Regions from separate parts of the Streptomyces sp. NPDC000880 genome, predicted to be linked through region 2. Evidence: riboswitches for the same ligand, from Rfam matches in the RefSeq annotation. Region 2 holds a riboswitch; the other holds the start of a gene.
What was found. A riboswitch is a leader RNA that binds a small molecule or an ion and turns the genes downstream of it on or off. The one in region 2 is predicted to bind S-adenosylmethionine.

Region 1 (5,821 bases), on a different contig from region 2:
TCGCCCATGACCCGGTGACCGTCAATCGGCTCCGCCGTGTCAGGGACGACAGACGAAGTCACCGATAGGGTCGGGGTATGGGCAGCTCCACGTACGCGCATCCCCTGCCGACGCCGTCCACCCCCGCCGGCCGAGACGGCCTGGCCGCGCTTCTCGCCCGGCCGCAGAAGGCAGTCGTCGGCCTTGACTTCGACGGCACGCTCGCCGAGATCGTGCCCGACCCCGAACAGGCCCGCGCCCACCCCGGCGCCGTCCCCGCGCTCGCCGCGCTCGCGCCACGGGTCGCCTCCGTCGCCGTGATCACCGGACGTCCCGCGGGTGTAGCGGTCCGCTACGGCGGCTTCGCCGGAGTGCCGGGCCTGGACCACCTGGTCGTCCTCGGTCACTACGGCGCCGAGCGCTGGGACGCCGTCACCGGCACGGTCAAAACCCCCGCCCCGCACCCCGGGGTCGCGGCTGCCCGCGCCGAACTGCCCGGTGTCCTGGACGCCGTCGGTGCCTGGCAGGGCACCTGGATCGAGGAGAAGGGCCAGGCGGTCGCGGTGCACACGCGCCGGGCGTCCGACCCACAGGCGGCGTTCGAGGCGCTGCGGGGCCCGCTCGCCGAGCTCGCCGCGCGTCACGGGCTGATTCTGGAGCCGGGCCGCATGGTCCTGGAGCTGCGCCCACCCGGTATGGACAAGGGCGTGGCCTTGGCGGAGTACGTACGCGAGGTGGGAGCCGACGTCGTGCTGTACGCCGGTGACGACCTCGGCGATCTGCCTGCCTTCGCGGCCGTCGAGAAGCTCCGCTCGGACGGCGTGCCCGGCCTGCTGGTGTGCAGCGGCAGCACGGAGGTCCCGGAACTGGCGGACCGCGCCGACCTGCTGCTGCCGGGCCCGCCGGCGGTGGTGGAGTTCTTGGCCGCGCTGGCCCAGCACCTGTAGCCGGCCCGGGCAGCCGGTTCCGGGTTTTGCTGCGCGCCTCGCGTGGCGCCTTCACTGGGCCGGGGCGGCCGGTCGGGGCGCCGGAGCGCTCGCCGGTCCCGGGCCGCCGGGGACCCGGGCGCCTCCTACGCCCCCTCGCGCAGCGCCCGCAGCTGGTCCAGGAACCACTTCTGCGGCGGCAGCGCGGTTGCCGCTGCCGCCAGCCGCTTGGTGTGCCGGGACCGCTCGTCGTCCGGCATCGTCAGCGCCACGTGGAGCGCGTCTGCCGTGCCCGTCACGTCGTACGGATTCACCGTCACCGCATCCTCGCGCAGTTCCTCGTACGCCCCTGCCTCCCGCGAAAGCACCAGCACGCAGCCCTCCTCCGAGACGACCGGGATCTCCTTGGCGACCAGGTTCATGCCGTCCCGGATCGGGTTGACCAGAGCCACGTCCGCCAGCCGGTACGCGGCGAGCGACCGCGCGAAGTCGTCCTTCACATGGAGCACGACAGGGCTCCAAGTCGCCGTCCCGTACGCGGAGTTGATCTCGTCCGCCAGTCGCTGGACCTCCGCCGTGTAGTCGCGGTAGACAGCCAGGTCCTGCCGGGAGGGGTAGGCGAAGGCGACATGGACCACGCGCTCGCGCCACTCGGGGCGGGTTTCCAGCAGCTGCCGGTACGCCAGCATCCCGCGCACGATGTTCTTGGACAGCTCGGTGCGGTCGACTCGCACGATGGACTTGCGCCCCGGGCCGATCTGCTCGCGCAGCGCTGCCAGCCGCTCGTCCACGTCCGGCCGGTGCGCGCGCTCCCGCAGGAAGTCCGCGTCCGCACCGAGCCCGTGCACCCCGATCGCCGTGCTGCCGGTGCCGCCCAGCAGCTCCGTACAGCACGAGACGAAGGCATCGGCCCACCGCCAAGTCAGAAAACAGGTTCGGTCCGCGCCGAGAAGGCCGCGCAGCAACTGCTCCGCGATGTCGTCGGGCAGCATCCGGAAGTAGTCGACGGGCGCCCACGGCGTGTGCGAGAAGTGCCCGATGCGCAGATCGGGACGGAGCTCGCGGAGCATGCCGGGCACCAGCGCAAGGTGGTAGTCCTGCACCAGGACGGCCGCCCCCTGGGCCGCCTGCGCCGCCAGCGCGTCCGCGAAGGCCCGGTTGTAGGTCTCGTACGATGCCCACTGCCTGCGGAACTCCTGGTCGAAGACTGGCTCCAGCGGCGTCTGGTACAGCATGTGGTGGATGAACCACAGCACGGAGTTGGCGATGCCGTTGTACGCGTCGGAGTGGACGGCCTCGTCGATGTCGAGCATCAGCACCCCGGGCTCGCCTACCCCGCGCCGCACCGCCTCGTGGTCGCCGTCGCCGAGCGCGGCGCACACCCACAGCGCCGCCGCCTCGGAGCCGATGGCCGACAGGCCGGAGACCAGCCCGCCCCCGCCGCGGCGCGCGTCGAGCGAACCGTCCTCGCTCAGTGTGTATGTGACCGGGCCGCGGTTCGACGCGACAAGGACCTGGGCGGCAGCGTGCTCGGAAACCATGTCGCGAAACCTAGCCCGTCCCACAAACGCTCAAACGTGTGTACGTCATTGGTCGTGGTGTCCTTGTGTGTCCTACGTCTCTCATGCCCATAACTGGGAAATGTAGACAAATTGACCAGCGATCCATGCTTATGCCGCGCGACGCGCCGGGTACTCACCGATCTCGCGCATCGGCGGCCGCTCCTCCGTGTCCACCGCGTACGTCCGCGGCTCGAAGCCGCCCTCGGCCCGCTCGAACTGCGTGAGCGAAGGACGCACCAAGTGGCCGCGAGAAAGCCGGAGTTGGGCCGTGCGGTAGATCGCTGCGGCCATCCGGCCCAGCGCCTGCCCGTCCTGGTGGCGGTGCTTGCGCGAGCCGACGTCCACCTGCGCCAGGGCGTCCAGGCCCACCGTGTGCAGCGCGTCGACGAGCAGGCCGAGCTCCACTCCGTAACCGACGGGGAAGGGCAGCCGCTCCAGCAGCGCGCGCCGCGCCGCGTACTCCCCGCCCAGCGGCTGGACGAACCCGGCCAGCTGCGGCCAGTGCAGATTCAGCAGCGGACGCGCCACCAACTCGGTCACCCGGCCGCCCTGACCCGCGCGGTCGCCGAGCGGCCGGTCGTACATCGCCTTGACGAAGTGCACATCGGGATCGGTGAGCAGTGGGCCCACGATCCCGGAGACGAAGTCCGCGGAGAACTCCCGCAGATCCGCGTCCACGAAGCAGACGATGTCGCCGCTGGTCGCCAGCAGCGAGCGCCACAGCACCTCGCCCTTGCCGGGGACGGCGGGTATCCGGGGCAGGATGGCGTCCCGGTGCACCACGCGCGCGCCGGCCGCCGTGGCCACCTTGGTCGTACGGTCGCTCGAGCCCGAGTCGACGACGACCAGTTCATCGACGAGCGGCACGGCCTCCATCAGCTCGCGGCGGATCACGGTGACGATCTCGCCGACCGTCGCCTCCTCGTTCAGGGCGGGGAGCACCACGCTGACCGTCGTCGAGCGTTTGGCGGTAAGCAGCAGGTCAAGTGGGCGGTCGGCCGCGGCCCAGGACCGCCGCGCCAGCCATCGCTCCACCTCATCGAGCACGTGCGTGTCTCCCTCGACTTCCGGTCGTATGATCCATCTCGCGGTTCGGACGACTATCTCAACCATCCGGGCCTTCGGTTACAGTCTTGAACAACGCGGATGACCGTCGCATGTCGGGGGTCGTCACGCTGACAATCGAATACCGCTCATCCAGAGGGGCAGAGGGAACGGCCCGTTGAAGCCCCGGCAACCCTCCCGCCGACCGCGAGGTCACGGTGGGGAAGGTGCCAATTCCGTCTCGTGGCGAAATGCGTCACGGGGAAGATGAGGAGAAAGGGCCTCGCCTCCATGGCTGTGCAGACTGTCGCAAACACCACCCCGGTGAACCTCGGTCCCGCCGCGGCGCTCTCGTGCCGCGAGTGCGGTGAGCGTTTCGACCTTGGCCCGATCTTCGCTTGTGCCTCCTGTTTCGGGCCGCTCGAAGTCGCGTACGACCTCCCCGGTGACGACCCCGAGGCGCTGAAGAAGCGGATCGAAGCGGGTCCGAACAACATCTGGCGGTACGCTCCGCTGCTGCCCGTCCCCGCCGACGTGGCTGACAAGCCGAACATCAACCCCGGCTTCACCAAGCTCGTCAAGGCCGACAACCTCGCCCGTGAGCTGGGCGTCACGGGCGGCCTGTACATCAAGGACGACTCCGGCAACCCGACGCACTCCTTCAAGGACCGCGTCGTCGCCATCGCCGTCGAGGCCGCGCGTGCCTTCGGCTTCACCACCCTGTCCTGCTCGTCCACCGGCAACCTGGCGGGCGCCGTCGGCGCTGCAGCCGCGCGGGCCGGCTTCCGCTCCTGCGTGTTCATCCCGCACGACCTGGAGCAGGGCAAGGTCGTCATGGCCGCGGTGTACGGCGGCGAGCTGGTCGGCATCGAGGGCAACTACGACGACGTCAACCGCTTCTGCTCCGAGCTCATCGGCGACCCGCTGGGCGAGGGCTGGGGCTTCGTCAACGTCAACCTCCGCCCGTACTACGGCGAGGGCTCCAAGACGCTGGCGTACGAGATCTGCGAGCAACTCGGCTGGCGGCTGCCCGACCAGATCGTGATCCCGATCGCCTCGGGCTCACAGCTCACGAAGATCGACAAGGGGCTGCAGGAGCTGATCAAGCTCGGTCTGGTCGAGGACAAGCCGTACAAGATCTTCGGCGCTCAGGCGGAGGGCTGCTCGCCGGTGTCGACGGCCTTCAAGGCCGGGCACGACGTCGTACGCCCGCAGAAGCCGAACACCATCGCCAAGTCGCTGGCGATCGGCAACCCGGCGGACGGCCCGTACGTGCTGGACATCGCGCGCCGCACCGGCGGGGCGGTCGAGGACGTCAACGACGAGCAGGTCGTCGACGCCATCAAGCTGCTTGCCCGTACGGAAGGCATCTTCGCGGAGACCGCGGGTGGCGTGACCGTGGGCGTCACGAAGAAGCTGATCGAACAGGGCGTGCTCGACCCGGCGCTCACCACCGTCGTCCTCAACACGGGTGACGGCCTCAAGACGCTGGACGCGGTGGCGCCGACGACCGGCCCGACCGCGACGATCCGCCCGAGCCTGGACGCGTTCCGCGACGCCGGCCTGGCCGGCTGACCGACCACCCGAGACCCAAGGAAGGCACGCACCATGAGTGTCAACGTCCGCATCCCCACCATTCTCCGTACGTATACGGGCGGCCAGGCCGAGGTTTCGGCCCAGGGCGCGACCCTCTCCGAGGTGATCGCCGACCTGGAGAAGAACCACACGGGCATCGCTGCGCGCGTCCTGGACGACCAGGGCAAGCTGCGCCGCTTCGTCAACGTGTACGTGAACGACGACGACGTCCGTTTCGAGCAGGGTCTTGAGACTGCGACACCGGACGGCGCGGGCGTTTCGATCATTCCGGCTGTCGCAGGCGGCTGCTGACTTCGCAGAGTTACCACTGTTGCCCCCTCCGCAAGAGAAGCGGAGGGGGCAATTCCATAGGGTTGAGCGCGGTAGAGTTGGGAAGCCCCCTCCGCTGCTCATGCCGCACGCATATGAGAATGCGTCGCCGCACGTCAAGAAGTAGCCAAACTGCGCGATCGAATTGCCGCGTAGGTGCCTTTCGTCGGGCCCGACTTGCCCCGGAATTCACATAATTCACATAAATTATCCGTTCGGCCTCGCGCAGAATTTTCGTCCGACTGACCTGTTGCAGACGGCAGTTGGACAGATACATTCAGCCGCGGTCGACGCGTTCCGGCGCACACCCGTGGGGTGGAGGTCTGACCCGGGTCCGCGAAGTGCGGTCCTGCGTAAGGGCCAGTAACAGGGGAGTTAGGCATGGCTCAGGGCACCGTCAAGTGG
Region 2 (5,821 bases):
GCTGGTGGCCCACCTGATCCTGGTCTTCTACCACAAGCACACGCAGTTCCCGGGCCCCGGACGTACGAACAACAACGTCGTCGGCATGCCGCTGCTGCCGGTCTACATGGCCAAGGCCGGAGGCTTCTTCTTCCTGGTCTTCGGCCTCATCTCGATCGTCGCCGCGGTCGCGTCGATCAACCCGATCTGGGCGCTCGGCCCCTACCGTCCGGACCAGGTGTCCACCGGCGCTCAGCCGGACTGGTACATGGGCTTCTCCGAGGGCCTGATCCGGGCCATGCCCGGCTGGGAGATCAACTTCGCGGGCCACACCCTCGCCCTGGGTGTGTTCATTCCGCTGATGATCTTCCCGCTGATTCTTGCGGTGATCGCGGTCTACCCGTTCATCGAGTCCTGGGTCACCGGGGACAAGCGCGAGCACCACATCCTGGACCGCCCGCGCAACGTCCCGACCCGTACGGCCTTCGGTGTGGCCTGGCTGACCTGGTACGTCATCCTGCTGATCGCCGGTGGAAACGACATGGTCGCCATCTTCTTCCACCTGTCGATCAACACCATCACCTGGTTCGCCCGGATCGCGTTCTTCGTCGGCCCGGTCATCGCCTTCATCGTCACCAAGCGGATCTGCCTGGGTCTCCAGCGCCGCGACCGGGACAAGGTGCTGCACGGACGCGAGTCCGGCATCATCAAGCGTCTGCCGCACGGTGAGTTCGTCGAGATCCACGAGCCGCTCTCGCAGGCCGAGCTGTACACGCTCACCGCGTACGAGCAGCCCAAGCCGGTCGAGATCGGCCCGACGGTCGACGAGAACGGCGTCGAGCGCAAGGTGAAGCTCACGGAGAAGCTGCGGGCCAAGCTCAGCAAGGCCTTCTACGGGCCGGACAGCCAGATCCCCAAGCCCACGGTCGAGGAGTACAAGGAGATCACGAGCGGCCACGGCCACCACTGATCCACCCGACCGCGAGGTCGCCACAGCTGGGGGAACCTCCCAGCGGTAGCTGGGGAAGAGCCCCGTCCATTCGTCGGACGGGGCTCTTCGCTGTCTGCCGGGCTGGATAGGGTGGAGCCATCCCTGTTCGGCTGTGGACCCAGGAGTGGACCATGAACGTTGTGACCCCGGTTGGCGGCGACAGCGTGGCGGACCTCTCCTGGCCCGGGGTGCTGAACGCTCTCCTCGACAACCGCGACCAGAGCGCGGAGGCCACCGCGTGGGCGATGGACCGCATCCTCAGCGGCGAGGCGACGAACGCGCAGATCGCAGGCTTCGCGGTCGCCCTGCGTGCCAAGGGCGAGACCGTCGAGGAGATCTCCGGTCTCGTACGGACCATGTACGCGCACGCGAACCTGATCGAGGTGCCCGGGCCGAGCGTCGACATCGTCGGGACCGGCGGCGACGGCGCCAAGACCGTGAACATCTCCACCATGTCGGCGATCGTGGTCGCGGGGACGGGCGCGAAGGTCGTCAAGCACGGCAACCGCGCCGCGTCGTCGGCGAGCGGCGCATCCGACGTACTGGAGAAGCTCGGCGTCAATCTCGAGCTCACCCCGCAACGGGTCGCCCAGGTCGCGGAGGAGGCGGGCATCACCTTCTGCTTCGCGGTGAAGTTCCACCCGGCGCTGCGGCATGTGGCGGCCGCCCGCAAGGAGCTGGGCATCCGCACCACGTTCAATTTCCTTGGCCCGCTCACCAACCCGGCGAAGGTGAAGGCGCAGGCCACCGGTGTCGCGGACGCGCGGATGGCGCCGATTGTGGCCGGTGTGCTGGCCGAGCGCGGTTCCTCGGCGCTGGTCTTCCGCGGCGACGACGGCCTCGACGAGCTGACCACGACGGCGACCTCCCGGGTGTGGGTGGTACGGGACGGGGCGGTGCGCGAGGAGACCTTCGACCCGCGGGACATCGGCGTCGGCATCGTGCCGGTCGAGGCTCTGCGGGGCGCCGACGCCTCGTACAACGCGGATGTCGCGCGCCGGCTGCTCGGCGGCGAGACCGGGCCCGTACGGGACGCGGTGCTGCTCAACTCGGCGGCGGCTCTCGTCGCGCTGGAGCCGACGGACGGCACGCTGAACGAGCAGTTGGCGGCGGGCATCGAAAGGGCCGCCAAGTCGATCGATTCGGGCGCGGCCAGAGCGGTGCTCGAGCGGTGGGTGGCCGCGAGCAACGCCTGAGGCCGCGGTGGCGTGAGGCAAGGCGTGGTCCGGTTTCCTGTCTCAGGAGCTGGACCCCGCCTTGCGCGCGGTGTGGCGTATGGCAGGATGCCCTTCAAGGTCATGAGTGACAGCGATTACGGCCCCGGCTCGCTGTCCGGCAACCCTCCGTCCGTGGCGGGGTGCCCCGGGTGAAGACCAGGCCGTAGGCAGAAAGGTCTGCGGCAAGCGCGGACCCCTGCAATCCCTGGGTCCTGGTCCTCAAGGGAGCAGTCTCGTGAGCAAGCGAATGCGATAGGGCTCCAAAGCCCCTTCTTCAGTACGCCTCCGTGCGGCCGTCGCCGTGTGTTCGAGGCAACAACCCTGTGCGCCGAGCGGCCGTCGAGTGCCGCCGCCACAGGTTCTACCGAAGCCTCCCCCTAACTTCGTCGGGGGGACCCCCAGCCTTGTCCTGCCGGGAGATACTGCCATGTCCGCACGCCCGAACGCCGTTGCCGCCGCCGGCGCCACAACCGCCACCGCTGTCGCACTCGCCGAGTCCGCCCCCGCCTGTGCCCCGCCGCTTCCGGTGCTCGGCCGCGACGTCACCGTCCCGCTCGTCACCGGCGGCGAAGTCACCTACGCCGCCCTCGACTACGCGGCGAGCGCCCCGGCCCTGCAGCGGGTGTGGGACGACGTGGCCGCGTACGCCCCGTACTACGGCAGCGTGCACCGCGGCGCCGGGTATCTCTCGCAGCTGTCCACCGACCTCTTCGAGAACAGCCGGGTCACGGTCGCCGAGTTCCTCGACTGCCGCCCGGGCGACCAGGTCGTCTTCACCCGCTCCACGACCGACTCGCTGAACCTGCTGGCGGCCGTGATCCCCGCCGACTGCCAGGTATTCGTCTTCGAGACGGAGCACCACGCGTCGCTGCTGCCGTGGCCGTCCCCCAGGCTTCGGCCGGGGGGACCCCCATCTCGCTTCGCTCGCCGGGTGACGTATCTGGACGCGCCGCGTACACCGGCGGAGGCGGTGCGGACGCTGGAGCGGGCGCTCGCCGACCGGGACCCCTACGGCCCCGCGCTGGTCTGCGTCACTGGCGCGTCCAATGTCACCGGTGAGCTGTGGCCGGTGAAGGAGCTAGCCGCCGCCGCCCATGCACACGGCGCCCGGATCGTGCTCGACGCCGCTCAGCTCGCGCCCCACCACCCCGTCTCCGTACAGGAGTTGGACGTCGACTGGGTGGCCTTCTCCGGGCACAAGCTGTACGCGCCGTTCGGCTCGGGCGTGCTCGCGGGCCGCGCGGACTGGTTGCAGGACGGGGAGCCGTACCTCGCGGGCGGCGGTGCCTCGCGCAAGGTCGCTCGGCGCGCGGACGGCGGCGTGGACGTCGACTGGCACACCACGGCCGCCCGCCACGAGGCCGGTTCGCCGAACGTCATCGGCGTCTACTCCATCGCGTCCGCCTGCAAGGCGCTCACCGAGGCGGGCTTCGACAACCTGGTCGCCCGGGAGCAGCGGCTCGTGGCGAAGGTACGCGCGGGCCTGGCCGAGGTGCCCGAGGTGAAGGTGCTCTCGCTGTTCGGGGACGACTCCCCCTCGCGTTCCGCTGGGGGGACCCCCACGCGGGTCGGCGTCATCTCCTTCGTTGTCGAGGGCTGGAACAGCTCGCACTTCGCGGCCGCGCTCTCGGCGGAGTACGGCATCGGCGTACGGGACGGGCTGTTCTGCGCCCACCCGCTGGTGCGGACCCTGCTGGGCAGCGACCCGCAGGAGGTGGGCGAGTGCGGTGCGCCGGAGGCAGAGCCGGGCGAACTCCCCCAGCCTTCGGCCGGGGGGACCCCCACATCGCTTCGCTCGCTGAACGCGATCCGGGTGAGCTTCGGGGCGGGTACGCCGGACGAGCATGTGGAGCGTTTCGTACGGGCGGTGAAGGAGCTGGTGTGCGAGGGCGCCAAGTGGAACTACCGCACGGAGGATGGCCGCTGCGTCCCGGACCGGGACTCGGGCGGCAGCGGCAACTGAGGCAGCCGGGTTCCCATAAGGATCATCCGCAGCGCACGCTCGGCCGCGTCGGCGAGGAATTCGCCGCCTCGGCCGAGGGCTTCGCTCAGCGAGACGGGGGCGGGCAGTATCGAGCTGTAGGCGTCCACGCCCGCGCCGCGCACCATGTGCGCCCCCTCACCGATGGTGCCCGCGAGAGCGAGGACGGGCCGGCCGAACCCCTTGGCGCGGTGCGCCACTTCGGCGGGGATCTTTCCCCGGGGAGTCTGCCGGTCCAGTGCTCCTTCGGCGGTGACGACCAGGTCGGCCAGGGCCAGCCGGGTGTCCAGGTCGAGATGGTTCAGCAGCACCTCGAAGCGGGGCAGGAGCCGGGCGCCGAGCGCGGCGAGTCCGGCGCCCAGGCCGCCCGAGGCTCCGGTGCCAGGTCCCCGGCACAGATCGACACCGGGACGAAGGTCCCGGGTGAGGACGGCCGCCCAGTGCTCCAGGGCGGCGGAGACCTCCTCGACCTGCGCGGGGCTCGCTCCCTTCTGGGGGCCGAAGACGCGGGCGACGCCATGCTCGCCGCACAGCACATTGAACGGATTGCAGGCGACCAGCAGTTCGGTGCCGGCCAGCCGGGGGTCGAGCCCGCTGGTGTCGATCCGGTCGAGGGACGCCAACGCCGCCCCGCCGTGGGGGAGTTCTCGCCCCTGCGCGTTCAGCAGCCGGGCCCCGAGCGCCTGGAGCGCGCCCGCGCCGCCGTCCGACGTACCGGAGTCGCCGCAGCCGACGAGGATGCGGCTCACCCCCTGGTCGAGCGCGGCGCGGATCAGCTCGCCGACGCCGTACGTCGTCGTGGCGCCGGGATCGCGGCGGTTCGCCGGAACCAGCGAGAGGCCCGCGACGGCCGCCATCTCGACGACCGCGGTCGGCGCCTCGGGGGCGGTCGAGCCCAGCAGCGCGAAGTGGCTCGGCACCGGGGAGCCCAGGGGCCCGGTGGCGGTCCATGGCACCAGTCGGCCGCCGGTCGCCGTGGCCAGCGCCTCGGCGGTGCCCTCACCCCCGTCGACCAGCGGGATCAGATCCAGGTGCGCGTCCGGGACGACCCGCAGCAGGCCTTCCGCGATGAATTCGGCGGCCTGGTGGGCGGAGAGCGACTCCTTGAAGCCACTGGGGGCGACGGCGATGCGGTAGCTCATGGCTGGGTCTCCAGAAGGACGGGCACGCCGAGCAGCGGCCAGACGACGAGGGCGAAGAGCAGCACCAGCGCTGCGGTCAGCGGTGCGACCACGGCCGAGAGCCGCAGCAGGTCGCGGGTGGTGTAGGTGGGGATGCCGTCCGGTAGGTCGCAGAACAGCGCGACCGGTTTGGCGGAGGCGGGCAGGGTGTGGCAGAAACCGGCCGCTGCGGTGGAGGCGAGCGCGGCGGCCATCGGGTTGACGCCGGCACCGACGGCCGCGGCGACCACCAGTGGGACGAGCACGGAGGAGCGGGCGGAGCGGGACTGGAGAACGAGATGGGCCGCCGTACTGATCAGGATCACGGCCGCGAGGAAGACCCACGGCGGTAGCGACGAGCCGCCCGGGAAGCCGCCGACAGCCATTTCGCCGCGCCGGACTCGGCGAGCGCGACACCCATCGCCATCGTGGTTGCCATGAAGAGCAGCAGCGGCCAGGGCACGTTCGTCAGCCCTTCCTTGAGCCGTACGGT

Region 1: another riboswitch for S-adenosylmethionine. It lies ahead of thrC (threonine synthase); the one in region 2 lies ahead of ACWDO5_RS28230 (aminotransferase class V-fold PLP-dependent enzyme).

The regions. Positions count from the first base shown of each region.
Region 1 covers NZ_JBSFMS010000109.1:4,326-10,146, forward strand. Annotated here, with positions in the region: gene ACWDO5_RS27550 (DUF3263 domain-containing protein) at 1-68, shown strand, start outside; gene otsB (trehalose-phosphatase) at 78-926, shown strand; gene ACWDO5_RS27560 (alpha,alpha-trehalose-phosphate synthase (UDP-forming)) at 1,052-2,446, opposite strand; gene ACWDO5_RS27565 (glucosyl-3-phosphoglycerate synthase) at 2,576-3,514, opposite strand; SAM riboswitch class I at 3,658-3,785, shown strand; gene thrC (threonine synthase) at 3,803-5,086, shown strand; gene ACWDO5_RS27575 (MoaD/ThiS family protein) at 5,120-5,398, shown strand; gene ACWDO5_RS27580 (cold-shock protein) at 5,798-5,821, shown strand, end outside.
Region 2 covers NZ_JBSFMS010000115.1:5,309-11,129, forward strand. Annotated here, with positions in the region: gene qcrB (cytochrome bc1 complex cytochrome b subunit) at 1-949, shown strand, start outside; gene trpD (anthranilate phosphoribosyltransferase) at 1,102-2,166, shown strand; SAM riboswitch class IV at 2,265-2,382, shown strand; gene ACWDO5_RS28230 (aminotransferase class V-fold PLP-dependent enzyme) at 2,615-4,150, shown strand; gene ACWDO5_RS28235 (glycerate kinase family protein) at 4,090-5,310, opposite strand; partial or broken gene ACWDO5_RS28240 (SLC13 family permease) at 5,307-5,821, opposite strand, start outside.